DNA from 3 places in the Brachybacterium sp. NBEC-018 genome. Region 2 is predicted to be linked to each of the others. Evidence: predicted binding sites of a transcription regulator. Region 2 holds the regulator's gene; each other region holds the start of a gene.
What was found. The regulator LexA, encoded in region 2, represses DNA repair genes until DNA is damaged. The targets are predictions, from matches to a motif close to TCGAACANNTGTTCGA.
Positions count from the first base shown of each region.

Region 1: a site for LexA is predicted at 2,016-2,031, ahead of NLU66_RS01475 (HNH endonuclease signature motif containing protein). Genes of this name have one in related genera too.
Region 3: a site for LexA is predicted at 2,470-2,485, ahead of NLU66_RS16300 (HNH endonuclease signature motif containing protein). Genes of this name have one in related genera too.

Region 1 covers NZ_CP100650.1:322,722-327,718, forward strand. Annotated here, with positions in the region: gene NLU66_RS01470 (GNAT family N-acetyltransferase) at 1-166, opposite strand, end outside; gene NLU66_RS01475 (HNH endonuclease signature motif containing protein) at 252-1,838, opposite strand; gene NLU66_RS01480 (hypothetical protein) at 2,206-4,032, opposite strand; gene NLU66_RS01485 (hypothetical protein) at 4,206-4,997, shown strand, end outside.
Region 2 covers NZ_CP100650.1:3,247,128-3,252,124, forward strand. Annotated here, with positions in the region: gene NLU66_RS14735 (HelD family protein) at 1-1,165, shown strand, start outside; gene nrdR (transcriptional regulator NrdR) at 1,380-1,838, opposite strand; gene NLU66_RS14745 (peptidoglycan-binding protein LysM) at 1,865-2,152, opposite strand; gene lexA (transcriptional repressor LexA) at 2,431-3,141, shown strand; gene NLU66_RS14755 (ATP-dependent DNA helicase) at 3,253-4,997, opposite strand, start outside.
Region 3 covers NZ_CP100650.1:3,582,336-3,587,332, reverse strand. Annotated here, with positions in the region: gene NLU66_RS16310 (PLP-dependent aminotransferase family protein) at 1-400, opposite strand, end outside; gene NLU66_RS16305 (FAD-binding oxidoreductase) at 400-1,800, opposite strand; gene NLU66_RS16300 (HNH endonuclease signature motif containing protein) at 2,691-4,130, shown strand; gene NLU66_RS16295 (hypothetical protein) at 4,163-4,687, opposite strand; gene NLU66_RS16290 (cation diffusion facilitator family transporter) at 4,761-4,997, opposite strand, start outside.

The DNA of each region.
Region 1 (4,997 bases), 940 kb from region 2:
GCCGCTCGTAGGTGGTGATGCCGACGACCTCGCCGTCGCGCACCGCCTCGAAGCGGCGTGCCCGGGTGTTGTCCCGCACCTGCACGCGACCGGGCGGGCCGGGCGGCGGGCGCTCGGTGGTGGGCCGGTTGTCGGGGTCGTAGGAGGTGTCTGCCTCGGCGGTCATGGCCGTCTCCTCGGGCCGGGCTCCCTACGCTACGGCAGTTCGGCGCGCCATGGCAGGGCGGAGCGGGGTCGGAACGGCGGCAGAGTCAGAACGGCGGCGGGACGTCGAAGGGATCGGGCGGCGGCGGTGGCAGCGGGGGAAGCGGTGGCGGGGGCGGCGGGTCGATCCCGGCGGGCCCCTGCCAGTCCTCGTAGTACTCGACGAGCTGGGCGCTGCGCCGGAGCAGGTACTCCTCGTGGAGCTCGTCCTCCACGGACCTGGCGAAGAACCCTGCCGCCTCGAGCTCCCGCTCGAGGGCGGCGTCCCGCTTCGCCTGGAGCCCCGCCTGGTAGCGGTCCCAGGCCGTGCGGAAGTCCGCGGCGAGGACCTGCGTCACGAGGTCACGCTGCGCCTCGACCTCCGTGGAGGTCAGCTCCCCCACCGTCCACCTCGTGCTGCCGGTGTCGGTGCGCTCCGGGTCGAGCGCCCTGCTGGTCTTCAACCGGTGATGGGTGCGGCACAGCCGATGCAGGTTCTCCGGACTCGTGGGCCCGCCCCTGTCCGGACGAAGGTGGTCGAATTCCTGGATATGGTCCGTTTCCCCGATATCCACGACCTGTCGCGAACAGCCGGGGGTCGCACATATCGGGTCGACGATCTTGAGATATTCCACCATCGCCGTGGACGGTCGGTACGTCGTCGCCGCGACGGGGAGGAATTCCCCGGTGACCGGGTCCGTCAGCACGCGATGCCAGGCGGTCGCGTTCGCGGCGAGGTCGCGGGCCATGGCCGGCGGGATCGGCACCGTCCCGTCCAGCATCCCCGGTGCGTCCGTCACCCCGAGGAGGGACAGGACCGGGACGACGAGATTCATCCGCACCGCGGCGGCGGGGACGGGCACGCCGTCGGTCCCGATCTCGGAGCGGGTCAGGAGGACGTAGCGGATCGCGCCGAGGTGCATCGGGGCCCCGGTGCGGGCGACGTCGCCGTGGACGTCCCAGGGGATCGGCGCCCCCGCCTCGCCGGCTCCGATGCGGGCGAGCGCGTGGCGCTGCGCATCCTGGACGGAGTGCGCGGCGCGGTCGAGGCGCTTGGCGAGGTCGAGGATCTCCGGGGCCGGACCGGTCACGGTCAGCTGCGCGGTGCCGTCGTCCTGCCCGGGGAGGACGAGCTCGACGTCCCGCTTGGACTCGGCGGTGCCGCCCGCCGCGGCGGCCGTGTCGATCCAGGCGACGAGCTGACGCAGCAGGGTCCAGAACCTGTCCGCCGGCAGCGTCTCGAGCTGCCAGGAGGAGACCTGCTCGTCGACGAAGGTGCGCTGAGCAGCGGTGAGACCGCGGACGGAGCGGAGCAGATGGTCGCACCATTCCGGGGGCAGGGCGCCGGACCCGACCCGGGCGAGGCAGCGCGGGAGCTCGGCGACGGCCATGCGCGCATCACGGAGCCGGCCGGCGGCGCGGCCGAGCTTGGCGCGCAGCACCACTCCGACCGCGACGGCGTTCAGGTCGCCGTCGTCCCCGGCGTCCTCCACCCAGAGCTCGGCGAGGTCCGTCAGCTCCGCGACGTAGGCGGCCGCCTGGACCTCGCGGCGCCGGCGCAGGATCCGCTGCAGCGCCGCCGACTCGGGCGAGCCCTCCTCGACCTCCGCACGGGCATCGAGGTTCTCCTCCGTGACACCGCTGCGCCCTCGCACGGAGCCCCGCAGACGGCGTGGGAGGGAGCGAGCGTCCAGGGCGACGGGATGCGATGCGGGAACGGGAGCAGGGGCCTGCTCGGAGACAGCCTGGACCGGAGCCGACATCGCACACCTCCCCGCGCTCATCGCGGCCGGAGATCCCCGTGAATCCCCTTCACGCCGCTCCCCTCATTTTAGAACTCCTGATCGACGAAAGCGAGCACCTCGCGGAAATCGATCAAAATTGTGGATAACTTCGACTGAGGAGGAAAGGCGGCGGGCACGGGCCGCGGGCCGCGGGATCCCGCAGGGAGCTGGGTGGCGGCAGGAGGAGGGGGCGACAGAGGGAGGCGGCGCCCTGCGGCGAGCCGGGCGACGGCGGGACTCAGGCCTCCGCGGAGAGCCGGGCGACGAGGGCGTCGATCCGCTCGAGGTCGTCGGCCTCGGCGTCCTGGTTGCGCCACTGCGCCTGGGCCTGCAGCGCGGCGGCGAGCGCCGCCTCCCGCTCCCCGCGACGCTCGAGCAGCAGCGCATGCTGCTCGTCGAGGTAGGCGCGCCAGTACAGCGCCCGCTCCTCATGACCGCCCGGGGCGAGGCCGATCACCTCGCGGGCGCCGTCGAGCAGCTCAGGCAGCTCCTCGGCATCGGGCTCGGCCGCGGCGACCGCCACGAGCTCCCCCACCCGCGCATCGACCCGGTGGTCCCACAGCAGAGCCGAGGGCAGCAGGAGGCGTCCGCCGTCGGGCCGGGTGCGGCGCTCGATCGCGCGGGCGGCGGCACGGGCGGTCGGGGTCTCGCCGAGGTCCATCGCGCGGCGCAGCACGAGCGCGAGCGCCTCGAGCTCGATCCGCAGGAACGGCCCGCGCCGCGGGGCGGGGGTCGCGAGGTCGTCGCTCAGCCAGCGGGCGTCCGCCGCGACCCGGCGCAGCTGGAGCAGGGAGCCGCGCAGGTCACCCTCGCGCTCGTACAGCGTCGCGAGCAGGCGCGCGGCCTCGAGATCGGTCGACCGGTCGCGATGCTCGCGCGCGATCCGACGCACCTCCTCGAGCGCCTCGCGGGCCTCGTCGGCCCGGCCCACCCGGATCCGCTGGCCGGCGACCGCGAGCAGCGGGCCCGTGCGCAGCTCGTCCCGCCGGAGCGAGCGCTGGAGGGAGGCCAGGCGGCCCGCCGCGAAGGAGGCGTCCCGCTCGAGGCCGGCCGCGGTGAGCGCCTCGAGCAGGTCCGTCACGAGGCCCACGCGCAGCGGGGCGTCCTCGACGCGGCGCATGACGCCGAGCGCATCGAGGGCATGGCGCACCGCGGCGAGCGGGTGCGAGGCGCGCAGGGTGCGGGCGAGGACGGCATGGGCGGCGATGCGCACCCGGTGCGGATCGGCCCGGCGCGAGGCCTCCGCCTCGGGGTCGGCGTCCACCTCCTCGAGCAGCTCGAGGGCGTCGAGCGCCGCCGTCGTCGCGGAATCCGTGAGACCCGCGGCCTCGAGCGCCTGGGCGAGCCGCAGGCGCAGCAGCGGCTCCGGCGCGCCGAGCAGGTCCGCGCGCGCGGCGGGCAGGGCGTCGAGGGCCGCGCGGAGGACGCGGATCCGCCGACGGGGGTCCGTCGCGGTCGCGGCGGGGCCCGCGGGGCCCGCGAGATCCGCGGACGCGGGGCCGACGGCGCCGCGGGCACGGCGATGCGGGACGTCGAGCTCGCGGACCACGGCGAGCAGCTCCGGGGTGACGGTCGCCGGGGCGGCGCGACGCCGGCCGGCGCGGGAGCCGTCGGACAGGGAACCCCCGGACCGTGCGCCGCCGTCGGCCGGCTCCCGCAGCACACCCCGCTCGAGGAGGACCTGTGCGGTCGCCGCGGCCTGGGCCGCGTATCCCGCACGGCGCTGCGCGCGCAGCAGGTCGCCGACGGCTGCGGCGACCTCCTCGTCCGTGCCCACGCGCGCGAGCGCCGCGAGACGGGCCGAGGCGAGCACGGCATGGTCCGCCGCAGGTGAGGACGAGCCGCCGTCCGGGAGCGGCGTCGCGGCGAGGGCCACCGCCTCGCGATAGCGCTCCGCATGCGTGAGATCGCTCACACGCTGGGCGAGCTCGAGCGGCGTGCGCGGGGCGGGCAGCGGGAGCTCCGGTGGCCGCAGCGCGACCCGCAGCTCCTCGGGATCGGGGAGGCCGACCTGGTCGTCGCGGCCGCCGGTCTCCGGGAGGGAGGAGGCACCGGGGACGATCACGCGACGAACCTACCAACGAACCCTTCGGACATCTTGGGGAGACCGGGGCCACCCCGGAACGCCCCTCACCGGGCGCGACGCCGAACCTCCGGAGCCGTAGGATGGACGCGGTGCCCAGGGTCCCCCGGGACTCGTCCGGTCACCGTCGGCAGGCATGGTGAGGAGCCCCTTTCGTGACGATCAGCGCGGGCGCGACGATCCGACCTGTCACGGACCCCGCACGCGGGCTCCGCGACGGGCACCTCCACCTCGACGACAGCATCGACCGCGTGGTCGTGACCGACGTCGACCTCGACGGCTACCTCGAGACACCCCACCGTCGGCTCCCCGTGGACACGGCCGCCGTGGCCGCCCAGCCCCTCGACCCGGCCGTCGCGCGCACGCTCGGCGTGATCCAGCGGCTCGAGGGATCCGCGCTCGCGGAGTCCCGCGCCATGCTCGCCACCTGGACCGGCAACGAGGCCCGCGTGACCGCGTTCCTCGCGACCTGGCTCGTGGAGCGCTACTGGCAGGCCCGGGCCCTGCGCGACGTGCTCACCCTCGACGACCCCGTCGAGCGCCCCCGCCCGCTCGCCGCCGCCGGCCCGGCCACGACGCTGCGCCGGATCCACGTGGCCCGCGTGCAGCCCCTGCTCTCCCCGCTGTGGACCGTGCTCGCCGGCGAGGCCGTCACCGCCGGCCACATGATGCGCCTCGCCATCCAGGAGACCTGGCTGCGCGAGGCCCTCACGCTCCTCGCGGGACGGCTCGACGGGGAGGCCCGACGGGTCGCCCTCGAGGTCGCCGGCCGCCACGACGACGCGATCGAGTTCCTCCGCGCGGAGGCGACCGCCCGCGTCACCCGCTCGCGCCGCGAGGCGATCGCCGCACGGCTCGTGCTCACCCTCGACGATCCCCTGCACGGCGGCGGCGTCCCCGACCCGGACCTGCCCGCCGCCCTCGCCGAGCTCGGCGCCGATCCCGCC
Region 2 (4,997 bases):
GGCGCTCGCCGCCGAGGGGCGCACCGTGGTCCCCGAGGACCGCGGCGACCTCCTCTCCGATCTGCGGAGCGATCCCGACGTGCGCCGGGCGCTGAACCTGGCCTGGCTCCCCTACTCGCCGCAGGGCTTCCTGCGGATCCTGCTCTCGCGGCCCGACCGCCTGCAGGAGGCCGCCCCGCGCTCTCTCGCCGACCACGTGCATCTCCTCGTGCGCGGCAAGGACGAGCCCTGGACCGTCGAGGACGTGCCGCTGCTCGACGAGGTCGCCGAGCTCCTCGGGGAGGACTCCGCGCCCGACGAGGCCCGCGCCCAGGAGGCCGCCTCCCGGCGTGCGGCGGACGTCGAGTACGCCCGGCGCGTGCTCGAGAACGTGGACAGCTCGGGGATCGTGCGCGCTGAGGACCTCGCCGACCAGGTCACGCGGGTCCGCGACGGGCGCTCCCTCGCCGAGCGCGCCTCCTCCGAGCGCTCGTGGACCTACGGCCACGTCGTGGTCGACGAGGCGCAGGAGCACTCCCCCATGAGCTGGCGCGCCCTCATGCGCCGCTGCCCGACGAAGTCGTTCACCGTCGTGGGCGACGTCGCGCAGACCTCCTCCGCGGGCGGGACCTCCTCGTGGTCCGCCGCGCTCTCCCCGTACGTGCAGGACCGTCTCCAGGTCGAGAACCTCACGGTCAACTACCGCACGCCGGCCCGGATCATGGAGCGGGCCCTCGCCATGGCGGCCGCGCACGATCTGCCGGTCACGACGGTGAGCTCGGTGCGCGAGGGCGCGAGCGACCCGGAGATCCTCAGGGTGGGAACGGACGAGCTCGCCGCGGGCGCCGCCCGGGCGGTCCTGTCCTGGCGCGACGGCCGGACCGGCCGGACCGCGGTGATCACGGCCCCGGAGCGGATCGGCGAGGTGGCCCGCGCGCTCCAGGAGCACGGCGCGGTGTCCGGACAGGGACGGATCGGGCTGGGATCCTCCGGTGTCGACGACGAGATCGCGGTGATGAGCGCTCAGGACGCGAAGGGCCTCGAGTTCGACGCGGTCGTCGTCGTGGAGCCGGCGGAGCTCGTGGAGCAGCACGGCGCCGGGGACCTCTATGTCGCGATGACCCGGCCCACGACCCATCTGGGCGTGGTGCACGCCCGGGACCTGCCGGAGGGCGTCGGCGGCTGAGCCTCCTGCGCCCTGTGCCCCCACGGTGCCCGGCGTCCCGCGGCCCGGGGCGGGCGGGAGGCTCCGCTCGGGGCGGGTCCACGGACAGAGATCGGCGGCCGTGGCTTCCCCTCCACGACCGCCGATCAGATGTGCGCCGCGCGAGCGCACGGGGGCTATCTTACGCACACCCTGGGAGTCTCCTGACCACTATCCACCACCTGGTGGACGAGTCTCAGGACGAGGCCGGACCTTCGTCGCGAAGCCGACGGATCGCCGCCTCGAAGTCGTCGAGGGACTCGAACCCCTGGTACACGCTCGCGAAGCGGAGGTAGGCCACGAGGTCCAGCTCCTGGAGCGGCTGCAGGATCGCGAGCCCGACGCCGTGGGCGTCGATCTCCGCCTGGCCCGATCCGCGGATGTCCTCCTCGACGCGTTGCGCGAGGACGGCGAGCTGATCGTCGGAGACGGGACGGCCCTGGCAGGCCTTGCGCACGCCGGAGATGACCTTCGCGCGGCTGAAGGGCTCGCTCACCCCGGATCGCTTGAGCACGGAGAGCGAGGCCGTCTCCGTGGTGGAGAACCGGCGGGAGCACTGGGGGCACTGGCGCCGGCGCCGGATCGTGCCGCCGTCGTCGGACGTGCGCGAGTCGACGACCCTCGAATCGGGATGGCGGCAGTACGGGCAGTGCATCGGGCCAGGGTACCTGGCCCGGGGGATCAGCGCCCGGCGGGATCCGCGGCCGGCAGCACGATCTCCTGGCCCTGCGTGAGGCGCGGGGTGGGGAGCTCGTTGAGCGCGCGGACCTCGGTGACGAAGTCGGCGTCGCTCATGCCCTCGGGGGCGTAGAGATCGGCGTAGGACCAGAGGTCGTCGCCGGCGGCGACGGTGACCGTCCGCTCGCCGTCGGCCCCGTCACCCGCGAGGGCGGAGGGGACGTCGAGGACGAGCAGGGCGAGGGCGGCGACGGCCAGCCCGAGGAGGAAGGCGATCGCGGTGACGAGCATGCGGCCCCGACGGGTGACCTCCAGTCGAACACCTGCACGAGCAGGGCGGGCGACGGCGGAGGCGTCACGCAGGGGAAGGGCGGTGACGGTGGCCTGACGAGTGTGCATCTTACGAACTCCTGTTCGATCGAATCTCTGTGCGACTCTAGGGCAGAGCTTCGCGACACGCAAGAGAAAACTCGAACACATGTTTGGAGTTCGCTCCCGGCCGACCTACCCTGGGTGACACGACCACCGAACCGCGAGGGTCAGACAGACGAAGCCAGGAGGACCGCCCGATGTCGCCGAGCATCCCGTCCCGACCCGCGCCGCTCCGCCGCCTGCGCGAGGAGTCGCCGTCCGAGTCCACGGCCGCGCTCTCCCGTCGCCAGCGGCTCGTGCTGGAGACCATCACCGCGTCGCTGCGCTCGCGCGGCTACCCGCCCACCATCCGGGAGATCGGCGACGCCGTGGGACTCACCTCGTCCTCCTCGGTCTCCCACCAGCTCCAGGTGCTCGAGCGCAAGGGATTCCTGCGCCGCGACCCGCGCAGCCCGCGCGCGATGGAGGTCGTCATGCCCGGGGAGGACGGCGCCCCCGAGCAGGAGGCAGATCCCTCCGAGGTCATGGCCGGCCCCTCCGTGCCCGTTCCGCTCGTGGGACGGATCGCCGCAGGCGTCCCCATCACCGCGCAGGAGCAGGTCGAGGACGTCTTCACGCTGCCCGAGCGGCTCGTCGGCGACGGCGACCTCTTCCTGCTGCAGGTGGTCGGCGAGTCGATGATCGACGCGGCGATCTGCGACGGCGACTGGGTCGTCGTCCGCTCGCAGCCCACGGCGGAGAAGGGCGAGATCGTCGCCGCGATGATCGACGGCGAGGCGACCGTCAAGACGTTCGCCCAGCGGGACGGCCACATCTGGCTCATGCCGCACAACCCGGCCTTCACGCCGATCCTCGGCGACGCCGCCGAGATCCTCGGCAAGGTCGTCGCCGTCCTCCGCGCGGTCTGAGGTCCTGCCAGGCCGGGTCGTTCCGGGCCCATGTCCTGCCGGGGCTCGGGCTCGGGCTCGGGCTCGTCCCGGCCCAGGGCCTGACGCCCCCGGGCCCTGGGACCGCCCGGCTCAGGAGGCGCTGAGCCGCCGGAGCGCGTCGACGGCGACGCGCGGGTCCTGGGTGGGCCACAGCGGAGGCATCGCCGCCCGCAGCACCTGCCCGTAGCGGGCCGTCGCCAGCCGCGGGTCGAGCACCGCGACCATGCCGCGATCCTCCTGCGTGCGGATGAGCCGGCCCGCGCCCTGCGCCATGAGCAGCGCCGCATGCTGCACGGAGACCGCCATGAAGCCGCTGCTCCCCCGCTGGTCCACGCGCTCCTGGCGCGCCGCCGTCAGCGGATCGTCCGGCCGCGGGAACGGGATGCGGTCGATCGTCACCAGGCGGCAGGCCTGCCCGGGGACGTCCACGCCCTGCCACAGGGTGAGCGTGCCGAAGAGGCTCGTGTCCGGGTCCTCACGGAAGTCCCGCACGAGATTGCCCATCGAGTCCTCCCCCTGCACACCGATGGGGAGGTCGAGCCGGGCGCGCACGTGCTCCGCGGCGAGCTCCGCGCCCCGGCGGGAGGAGAACAGGCACAGCGCACCGCCGTGCGAGGCCTCCACGAGCTCCGTCAGATGGTCGAGCATCTCGATGCTCGGCCCCTCGCGGCCCGGCCGCGGCAGATGCGCGGCCGTGTAGAGGATGCCCTGGCGGCGGTAGGCGAACGGGCTTCCGACGTCGAGACCCGCCCAGGCGCCGTGGTCCTCGCGGGAGGGGACCTCGTCCACCGCGGTGCGGGCCGCGCGCGCGAGCCCCACCTCCCCCGCGGGCGGCTCGAAGCGGCCGCCCAGGGCGAGGGTCGCGGAGGCGAGCACGGCCGTGCGGTGCTCGAGGATCGCCCCGCGCATGGCGAGCGCGACGCTCAGCGGCGCCACCTGCACGCTCGAGCGCCCGGTGACGGGCGAGTGGGAGACGGAGACGACGTCGTCCTCCGCCGGGTCCAGGAGACGCTCGCAGACGTCGATGATCTCCTGCAGGCTCGAGCGGACGGCCTTGCGCGCGCCGGCCGTGCCGACCACACCCTCGTCCCCCGCGTCCTTGGCGTCGGTGTGGGCGGTGCGGGCCTGGACCCGCAGCTGCTCGATCGCATCGGCGAGGCGCTCCGGGAGGTCCCCGATCACCCGCCCGTCGGGGACGAGCGCGAGGGCCTCGCGCAGCTCGTCGCCGGCGTCGTCGAGCGCGGTCGCGGCCATGCCCAGGCCCCGGAGGTCGCGCACGGTCCCCCGCACCATGCCGGGCACGAGCACCTCGGTGACGGCGCCGGTGACGCGGGAGGTGAGGTCGTGGGCCTCGTCGAAGACGACCACGTCGTGCTCGGGGATGATCCCGTGGCCGTCGAAGGCGTCGATCGCGAGCAGCGCATGGTTCGTGACGATGACGTCGACCTCCTTCGCGATCTCGCGGCTGCGCTCGGCGAAGCAGGAGCCGACCATCGGACAGGTCTGGCCGAGGCACTGGTTGCCCAGCACGGAGACCTGCCGCCAGGCGCGGTCGGAGACCGGGTCCTCGAGGCTGTCGCGGTCACCCGTGTCCGTCTCCTCCGCCCAGGCGCGCAGTCGCCGCACCTGGTCCCCGAGCCGTTCGCTCGCGCCGGAGGCGGGGTCCACCGCGGCCTCGGAGAAGAGGGAGCCGGGATCCTCGACGGGGTAGCCGCCGTCCATCTTGTGCCGGCACAGGTAGTTCCCGCGCCCCTTGAGCAGGGCGAAGGTGGGCGTGCGCGGGAGGTGCGGGGCGAGCGCGTCGACGATCCGCGGGAGGTCCTTGCGGATCAGCT
Region 3 (4,997 bases), 340 kb from region 2:
CCTCGACGACGATCCGGTCGCCGCGGTCCAGCAGCGCGTCGAACACGAGGGACAGGCCGTGGAAGGCGCCGTTGGTGATGAGCACGCGGCTCGCGTCCACGCCCTCGCGCTCCGCGATCCACTCGCGCAGCGGGGTGATCCCCGGCGTCACGTTGTACTGCAGCGCGGCGACGAGGGCCTGCGGGTCCTCGGTGAGCGCGGCGGTGGCCCGTCGGATCGCGTCGAGGGGGAGGGCGTCCGCGCTCGGGGCGCCGCCCAGCAGCGGCACCGCACCCGGCAGCGCTCCGGTCGCCTTGCCGAAGCCGCGCGAGCGGTCCTCCCGGGCGCCGAGCGCGGAGAGGAGGCCGCCGGCGAGGTGCTCGGGGGAGAGGCGGGCAGGGGCGGTCGAGGTCGTGGTCATCACAGGGCCTTCCCGGGGTTCAGCAAGTGGCGGGGATCGAAGGCGTCCTTCAGGCGGCGCTGCAGGTCGCGGGAGGGGGTGGGGAGCTCGAGGTCGAGCCAGCCGCGCTTGGCGGTGCCGATGCCGTGCTCGCCGCTGATCGTGCCGCCCAGGTCGATCGCGGCCCGGACGAGGTCGTCCGCGGCGGCGAGGATCGCGGGCGGGAGCTGCCCGGGCACGTCCTCCGGGGCGGAGGGCAGGGCCAGGCTCGGGTGGAGGTTGCCGTCTCCCGCATGGGCGACGGCGGAGGTCTGCACGCCGTGGCGGGCGCCGATCTCCGCGAGCTCCGCGAAGACGGCGCCCAGCCGGGACTTCGGCACGGCGACGTCCTCGCCGAGGCGGTGCCCGCCGGCGCCCGATCCGCGGCCCGAGCGGCGCAGCTCCCACAGGTGCTCCGCCTCCGCCTCGTCCTCGATCACGCGCAGTGCGGCTCCGGCGACGGTGAGCGCCGCGGTGAGGTCCGTGGTCTGCTCCTCGACGCCGTAGCCGTCGAGCTCGATGAGCAGGATCGTCGTGTCGCCCTCGGCGATCCGGGATCCCGCGTTCGCGTCGATGTCGTGGAGCGTCGCCGCGTCCAGCAGCTCCGTCGCGGCGGGCCGCACGGGGCTCAGCGAGATCGCGTTGACCCCGGCCGCGGCGGCGGTCGTCGACGGGAAGCGGGCGAGCAGGGTGCGGCGCGCGACGGGCAGCGGGCGGATCCGCACCGTCGCGGCGGTGACCACGGCGAGCGTGCCCTCGGAGCCGATGAGCAGCTGCGTGAGGTCCAGGCCCGTGACGCCCTTGATCGAGCGGTGGCCGGTGCGCAGGAGCGTGCCGTCGGCCAGGACCGCCTCGAGGGCGAGCACCGACTCGCGGGTCACGCCGTACTTCGCGCAGTGCAGCCCTCCCGCGTTGGTGGCGATGTTGCCGCCGATGCTCGAGAGTCGCGCGCTCGCCGGGTCCGGAGCGTAGAAGAAGCCGTGCGGGGCCAGCGCGGCGGAGAGGTCCGCGGTGATGACGCCCGCCTCGACCACGGCGACCTCGTCGAGCGGGTCGATCTCGCGGATCGCGGTGAGCCGCTCGAGGCCCAGCACGATCGCGCCGTGCGAGGGGACGGCGCCGCCGGAGAGGCCGGAGCCGGAGCCGCGCGGCACGACGACGGTGCTCGTCTCGTGCGCGGCGCGCAGGGTCGCCTGGACCCCCGCGGTGTCGCGGGGAAGGACGAGCAGGAACTCGGTGCCGGCCTCGGCGCGGACGGCCGTGTCCCCCGCGTAGCGCTCCTCGGGCTCCGTGACCACGGCGTCCTCGCCGATCTCGGCGCGCAGCCGGGCGGCGAGGTCGGTGAGATGCGGGTTCAGCCCGGTGGTCGCGGTGGTCGTCACGCTGGCTCCTGGAGGTCGGAAGTGATCGTCGTCCATGGTGGGGGCGGTGGAGGCATAAGAGCAAACGATGACCAACATAAGCGTTCATGTCGCGTCATCGAGGGGCGGGGGTCGGCGGGCCGACGCGCAGGCGTGGCGGGCGCGACCCGCGGATCGACGGGGTCGGGGTGGCGCCGAGGGGGAGGGGTCGGCGGTGATGGCGAGACCGGCGGGTCGATGTCGACGTGGCTCGGCGATGGGGTCGGCGGCGGGGTCGGCGGCGAGGTCGCCGGTGGAGTCGCCGGGGGCGTCATCGGGGGCGCCGCGGGAATGCCTCGAACGCCCAGGGGGGGGAGGTCATATGTCACCGGGAGCCGATGAGAGCCTTTCCTCAACAATGGCCAATTATCCACATTAACGGCATGTGCATTGAACGGTGGAGGTGAGGGGTGTAGGGGGGGTGCTGGGGCGGGCCGGGGCGCGATGGTGCTGCGGTGGAGGACGGGAGTCGTCACCGTCGCTGCCGGTCACACGACGATCTGCGTAGCGCGGCCGGCCTCGATGCTGCTGTCGTCGACGGCCCCGGGGGCACTGTCGCACTCGGTGCCGCCCGCCGACGTCGCGGATCGTTCCTCCCCCGAGGGTGGTTGTCCACATTCTCGAGTTCGTGATCGAGAATGCTGGCCATCGGCGAACAGGTGTTCTAAAATGAGGGGAGTGGGGGCGAGGTGAGTTTCCTCGTTCTCGCTGATTCCGTGCAGTGCGCGAGAGCGCCGGGCAGATGCTTCTGGGAGGGGTGGTGGGTGATGACGGTGACGCGACCGCACGGCACGGCGCCGTCCGATGGCGAGCGGCCCGATCGCGCCGCGCTCTCCCACCGGTTCCGTCGGCCGCCCCGTGGGCGCAGTCACGTGACCGCCGAGAACCTCGCGGCGAAGGGGGATCTCGAGGAGGACTCCGCGGAGGCCGTCGTCCTGCGACGCGTCCTCGAGCGGCGCCGCACCGTGCACGCCCACCTCTACATCGAGGAGCTCCGTGACCTCGCCTCCCTGTGGGACGGCGCCTCCGGGGACGACGGCGGCAACGGGATCGCCGCCGGGCTGGTGCTGCGGTCCCGGATCGGCCGCGCCACCCGTCGGCTCCACTACGCCTACATCGGGGTCACCGATCTGCCCGCGTGCCTCGCCCGGGTCGAGTCGGGGGACCTTCCCACGGAATGGTTCGACCAGCTCGTCCGCGCCGTGCGCGACCTTCCGGGAGCCGAGCGCCGTCAGGTCGACGAGACCGTCGCGGGGTGGCGGGTCGAGTCGCTGTCCCCGGATCGTTTCCGGACCCTCGTGAAGCACCTCGTGACCTGGCTCGACCCTGAGGTCGGCGCCGGAGGGGACCCCGCATCGAGGCGGGACGTCTTCCTCGAGCACGCGCCGGCACCGGACGGGACCGCGTTCCTCACCATCGTCGGCCCGATCCCGGAGATCCTCGACCTCAGCACGCGCCTGGACCAGGCCGCCCGCTCGGTGCAGGATGCGCAGCGGCACGCCCTCGAGCGGATCGCCGCCGGTGGCCAGGACCGGCAGATCCCCTGGGACCGGGACGGGGAGGTCGCCGCGAGCGGGCGGCCGATGTCGCTGCGGGCACTCCGCTACGTGCTGCTCACGCGCAGCCCGATCGCGACCGACGGGGTCGAGGTCCCGTCGATGCCGCTGCGGATGAACCTCACCGTCCCCGTCCTCTCCCTGCTCGGCATGTCGGACGCCCCCGCGACGCTCGAGGGCGTGCATCCGATCCCGATCGACATGGCCCGCACGCTCTGTGCGCGGGCGACGGTGTGGCATCGCGTCCTGACCCACCCGGTCACCGGGGAGTTCCTGCCGGTCGCGGCCCGGCAGTATCGGCCCAGCGCGGCGATGATCGAGCACCTGAGGCTGATCGACCCCCTGTGCGCGGTGCCGGGCTGCGATCGCACCGTGCTCCACGTGGGGGAGTGGGACCACATCGAGGAGTTCGACCATCTCGATCCCGCCGCGGGCGGGCCCACCTCGCCGGAGAACCTCCACGGGCTCTGTCGGAGCCACCACCGGATGAAGACGGACGGAGCGCTGGACCCCCAGCGCTCCCCGGACGGCGCCTCCACGCGGTGGGCTGCCGGCGGCATCGACTGGGTGGACGTCCAGAAGAACTCCGACCTCGTCACCAGCGTCCTCGCCGCGACGTACCAACGGGTCTGGGACCGGTTCCAGGAGAGGATCCGCGTCGCCGAGGCGATCACCGCGGGCCGGAACGGTCCACCGGGCGATGCCTTCCCCGGCGATGAACCTCCACCATCATCGGAACCCGACCCGCCGTTCTGAGTCGCTGCCCCGCGCCCCGGGGGCAGTGCGGCTCAGTACCCCGGCGGGCGGTAGCCGGCCGCGGCGTACTGCGCCGCCAGCCGCTCGTTGTGCCGCGAGGCGGCCATGCATCCCCAGATCATGCTCGTGATCCACGCCGCGACCCCGATGAGCGGGACGAAGGCGAAGAGTGCGGCGCCGAAACCCAGTGTCAGCACCGAGAGGATGCCGATCACGACGACCGCGAGCACGATCGCGCCGAGCGTCACGCCCAGCAGGATCAGCGCGCCCGAGGTCGTCGCGTAGAACATGCCCAGAACCCCGAAGAAGAAGGTGAGCACGAAGGTCACGACCACGCTCTTCGGCGCCGGCATCATCATCACCGGGGGAGGGCCGTAGGCGGCCGGCGCGGCATAGGGCTGGACCTGTCCCGGGTGCAGCGGCGCGTGCTGAGGATGGCCGGCCTGCTGCTGCGGCATGCCGTAGGGCTGTGCGACCGGCACGAGCTCGCCCTGCACGACGGGTCCCTGCGGCCGGTGCTCGCGCCGCGGATCAGGCGCGATGGGTGAGGTGGTCATGGAATCCCCCTGATGCTCGTCGCTCGGCCGAGATCCCCGCTCGGCGTCCCGGTCATCGTAGGGGACGCGACCGTCACGCCTGCGGGGGCCGCAGCGCCGTCTCGTCGTCCCCGTGGATCGGGACGTGCGCCTCGGGGATGTCCTCGTAGCTCGCGGGATCGGAGATCGGCTCGAGGTGCGTGAGCACGCGCAGCGACGGCAGAGCCGTCATGAGCTCCGTCTCGAGCTCCTCGATGTAGTCGTGGCCCTGCTTGACCGTCCACTCGTCCGGCACGAGCACGTGCACGTTCATGTAGCGCTCCTGGCCCGC